DNA from 2 places in the Pseudarthrobacter woesei genome. Region 2 is predicted to be linked to the other one. Evidence: riboswitches for the same ligand, from Rfam matches in the RefSeq annotation. Region 2 holds a riboswitch; the other holds the start of a gene.

Region 1 (2,388 bases), on a different contig from region 2:
CCGACGGCCGGCCGAGGATGTCCGTTGGCCCGACGACGGGATCGTCGCCTTCGGCCACGACACTGGCTTTTCCAGTCAGCACAAGAACGAGCGCCCGGCGGAAGGTCACTACCGCCAGCGGTTCATATCCAGCATTCAGAACGAGAGTGCGCATCCGCATACCTCTTCACGGCCGCACCCGCCAGGGGCACGAGGGCCGGCTGCCCTGTGCATGGTCGGGCTATGGATCGACACCACAAGAGTAAACACGCGAGTGCCGGATCACCGAATTTTTTTCGCCGGAGGATACCCGTGTCGGCTGAAATTCATCCCGCGGCAACACAAAGGACCCCTGCCGCAGGGGCAGGGGTCCTTGGTGTTGCTGGCAGTTGGTCTCTTAGCCGCCGACGCGGATGAAGACCGGGCCGGAGCCGACGTTGACGCTTTGCAGAGAGGTGGTTCCGCCGTTCCAGCCGCCGTGGACGGCCATGCCGTTGCCGACGTATACAGCGATGTGGGCCATACCCGCGCCACCGTTCTGGTAGTAGGCGAGGTCACCCGGCTGCGCTTCAGCGGCGCTCACGGTGCGGCCGAGGGACAGGTACCCTGCCGGCCAGCCGTGGTAGTTGATGCCGGCAGCGGCCAGTGCGTTCGTGGCCAGTGCGGTGCAGTCCTGCGCAACGCCGAGCTGGGCGTAGGCAGCAGCCGCGATCGTGGAGCCCTTGCCGCTGGCAACGCCAGCGGCAGCCGGTGCGGCAACAGCCGCGGTGGCGCCGACCTTGGTGCTGGCGGTCTTGGCAGCGGTCGCAGCTTCCTGGACCTTGACGACCGGCTTCGGGGCCTCGACGACGGGAGCCGGGGTGGTGGTGACTGCCGGCTTCTCGTAGGAGATCGCAATCGTGGAAGCAGCCGAGATGGTTGCCGGAGATGCCGACTGGACTTCGAGCGTGGAAGCGGAGGTGGATTCGCGCTGAACATTGGCCTCAGCAGCGTTGGCTGCGATACCGCTGGTCAGAACCAAACCGGAAGCGGCAGCGATAACTGCAGCCTGGCGGCCCATGCCGCCGGCGTTGTCGCCGACAGCCTTGGCAATGACAGCCAGCGAGTTGGTCTTGGTGACCTCGGCGCGGTGCCGTGCGATTGCACGAGTAGTCATTAAGTTCTCTCTTTCGTGATCCTTGGAAAGCGCTTTTTGGGCGCAGTCTGAGGACGCTCCGGCATCTTGGGGGTACGCCGGATCGCCCCGAATGGGTTACTTAGCGAAGGGTGTAATGCGAAGACGCGCCAAAAACGGGAACTGCATGCAGGTGCTTGGCCTGCGGGCCGGACTCAGCAGAGATTGAGACGGCGGTGTGGGATCCATTCCGGGCGCCGGCAAGGGCAGCACGAACGTTGGATTCCAGCGGGCTCGTAAGAGCCGCGCAAGCGCGGTGAAGCGCAGCATTGTGGCGTGAAGACACGAAAAGTAGCCTCTCCCAATGCCTGCGAGGTGAGCTGTCGGATTCGGATGGGAGTCACCCGGCCGCGCCGCTTCCTGGGAAGCTTTGCGACTTAACCCCAAGGTCTTCTTTCGAAGACCAAAATTGGTTCCCCCGCCCCTGCCAGACGATGTAATGCGAACGGACCTTGAGCGGTGGCAGAGCTAGGCAATCCACTCAAGAGCGCCAACTTCGGAAAAGTTGGCGTACCTCATACGGTACAGCAGTTGGGATTCAATGTCACATTCAGATCACGGCGTGTCACAGGAATGCGAGAGTGACCCATCGGCTTGGCTTAGAGCCAGCCGGTGGGGTCCACGACTTCGCCGTTGACCATGACCTCGAAGTGGAGGTGGCAGCCGGTGGAGGCGCCGGTGGTCCCGCTCATCGCCAGGACATCGCCGCGGGAGACCTGCTGGCCGACGCGGACGCTTGAGGAGGACAAGTGGTTATAGGTGGTCTCCAGGCCGTTGCCGTGGTCGATCACCACACGGTTGCCGCCGCCGTAGGGGTGCCATCCAGCGAACGTGACGGTGCCGCTGGCGGCAGCGTGGACTGCTGTTCCGCACTGGGCCGCAAAGTCCTGGCCGCGGTGGAACTCGCCGGAACCGCCGGTTATGGGGCTGACGCGCAGCCCGAAGGCTGAAACGGTGTCCATCCGATCCAGTGGTGCACCAAGGCTTCCCGAAGAGGCGGCACGCGTGATGGTGCCGGCGGCCTGGGCGCTCAGCAGTTGCTTGAGCTTGCCGTCCGGATCACCCTGGGTGGTGACGGCGGTGCGGTTGAAGTCGATCTTGGCGGCGGCAGCGGCAGTAACATCCGGCTGGGCGGCGGCGGAGACTGATCCGGCGGGCGAACCGGCGTTGGTGGCCGTGACCGGACCGGTCGCGGGGACCGTGACTGTCAGGATCAGACCCGTGGCGGCCAGGGC
Region 2 (2,388 bases):
CCGCGGAGCAGCCCGGTTCCCCGCCGTCGGACACACCAACGCGTGGACGGACATGCCGCGCGCGCCCGTACCGTGACGGTCCTTCCCAGTTGCTTCGGCGCCGGAAGCCAAAAGTGCGCGGGAATCCGGGCTTTTCTCGGGCCGGCAGGCGGCATTGCGGCGGGCAACTGGGAAGGAGCGCGGCCGCTGGCACGGGGACATATTCCGGTTATGACCTGTCCCGGGTGCGAGGAATGGGCATGTCCCCCCGGCGCGAAAGGGTTTTGGCCCGGCCCAAGCCCCCCGACGAACTAGCGAAAATGCCCACGAGTGGCGCCCTCGGGACCGTGGTTCCGGCGACCCATTCCCTGACAGGCAGGCGGGAGGCCCCGGATCCAGCGGATCCGGGGCCTCCCTATTGGCCGTGCTCTATGCTGCCTGTGCTGCCTAGTACCAGTTGTTGGCGTAGTGGAAGTTCAGCGCGCCGCAGGGTGAGCCGTAGCGCTCCTTGACGTAGTTCAGGCCCCAGTTGATCTGGGTCCGGTAATTCGTCCGGTAATCCGCGCCCGCGCTGGCCATCTTCTCGGCCGGCAGGGACTGGACCACACCGTAGGCCCCGCTGCTGGGGTTGGTGGCGGTGGTCTTCCAGTCGGATTCCTTGGTCCACAGCTTCTGCAGGCACTGCATCTCGTTGGCAGCCCAGCCGTACGCTCCCAGCTGCGCGGCGGCGTAGGCCTGCGCGCCGGCAGGGTCGTCGACGGCAACCGGCTTGGCCGGTGCCGGTGCCGGTTCAGGAACCGGTGCGGGAGCCACGGCCGCCGCGGCCGCCGGGGCTTCGGCGGGCTTCACTTCGGCGGCCTGGGGTGCGATGCCGGCGGTGCCGGGCAGGGCCGACTGCGAATCGACGCGGACCCTTTCGAAGTCAAGGTGCGTCAGCGGGTCCGCGGTGGTGGCCGACGCCTCGCTGGAGTTGCCGGCGTTGGCGTTGCGGTTGGCAGTCTCGGCGGCCTGCCCGGCGGCCCCCACCCCTACGAGCACGGCGCAGGTGGCGGCAACGAGGGCAGCGCGGCGGCCGGTGGATCCGAGGCCAGCGGTGAACCGGGACAGGGCTGATGCGGGTCGGGTTTCCTCGGCGCGGTGGCGCGATGCCGTTGGGCGGGTTGCCCGGTTAGCGCTCTCGTGGCGCGTTGGTGCCTTGAAGTCAGTCATGATCGCCTCTCAACGCCTGCGGAGTTAGCTGTCGGGTTCGGATGCGATATCCGGCCGCACGGAACCTCACGTGTCGGCTTCACCCCAAGGGTGCAAAGATGCAGAATGCCCGGGAACTCTGGGTTCCCCGCCTCTGCCTGGTCGAGCGGAATCCGGGAAGCGGCAGAGTTTGGCGTCCGTCCAGATATGCGGCCCCAGTGGTGGCCGCACCCTAAAAACGGTACAGGAGCCGGACGCTTAAGTCACATTTCGGTAACGAGAAGCACGACGGCGGTGCGTCGGCTTGCGCTCCCCGATTGGCTCCGCTCTCCGTTTCGGTGGGCTAGGCCGGCGGCGGTCCGGCGGGAAGCAGTACGGCGAATTCCGTGCGGCCCGGCCGGGAGGTGACTTCGACGGTCCCGCCGTGGGCCGCCACGATCGACTGCACAATGGAAAGGCCCAGCCCGCTGGTCCCCTCGGCAGTGGGAACCGCCGCCGTCGGCACCCCCGGTCTGCCGGGCGCCGCGACGCTGGCATGTGCCGCCGTCGTCACTGCCTGATTCTTGCGGGCGGCGTCGGCCCGGGCGAAGCGCGAGAAGATCCTGCCGACGAACTCGGGGTCGATCCCGCTGCCGTTGTCCGTCACCGTCACTACGGCGCCCCCGTCGGCGGACCGCACCACCGCGGTGATCACTGTCGTGCCGGGCCCGGCGTGCTTGCGCGCGTTGGACAGCAGATTGGCCAGAACCTGGTGGAGCGCGGTCGCGTCGCCGCGGACCACCACCGGTTCCTCCGGGAGCTCCAGCTGCCAGACATGGCCCGGGGCCATGACCTTCTCGTCGCTGACCGCCTCGATCGCCAGCTGGGTGAGGTCGACGTCGCTGAACTTGAGCGGACGGCCCTCGTCCAGGCGTGCCAGCAGCAGCAGGTCTTCCACCAGCGTGGTCATCCGCTCGGACTGGCTCTGCACCCGGGCCAGGGACTTCTCCCCGTCCGGGGTGAAGTGTTCGGTCATCCGCATCAGCTCGGTGTAGCCGCGGATGGCGGTCAGCGGGGTGCGCAGCTCGTGCGAGGCATCGGCCACAAACTGGCGCACCTTCATTTCGCTCTGCTGCCGCGATTCGAGGGCATTGGAGACGTTGTCCAGCATCTGGTTCAGTGCGTAGCCAACACTTCCCACTTCCGTGCCGGGATGCGCCGCCGACGCCGGAACCCGCACCG

Evidence for each region. A riboswitch is a leader RNA that binds a small molecule or an ion and turns the genes downstream of it on or off. The one in region 2 is predicted to bind cyclic di-AMP.
Region 1: another riboswitch for cyclic di-AMP. It lies ahead of ACZYZE_RS07820 (NlpC/P60 family protein); the one in region 2 lies ahead of ACZYZE_RS02990 (aggregation-promoting factor C-terminal-like domain-containing protein).

Annotation. Positions count from the first base shown of each region.
Region 1 is NZ_JBVAYU010000004.1:79,463-81,850, reverse strand. It holds gene ACZYZE_RS07825 (HNH endonuclease) at 1-154, opposite strand, end outside; gene ACZYZE_RS07820 (NlpC/P60 family protein) at 377-1,135, opposite strand; cyclic di-AMP (ydaO/yuaA leader) riboswitch at 1,445-1,614, opposite strand; gene ACZYZE_RS07815 (M23 family metallopeptidase) at 1,753-2,388, opposite strand, start outside.
Region 2 is NZ_JBVAYU010000001.1:619,389-621,776, forward strand. It holds gene ACZYZE_RS02990 (aggregation-promoting factor C-terminal-like domain-containing protein) at 427-1,188, opposite strand; cyclic di-AMP (ydaO/yuaA leader) riboswitch at 1,187-1,346, opposite strand; gene ACZYZE_RS02995 (HAMP domain-containing sensor histidine kinase) at 1,511-2,388, opposite strand, start outside.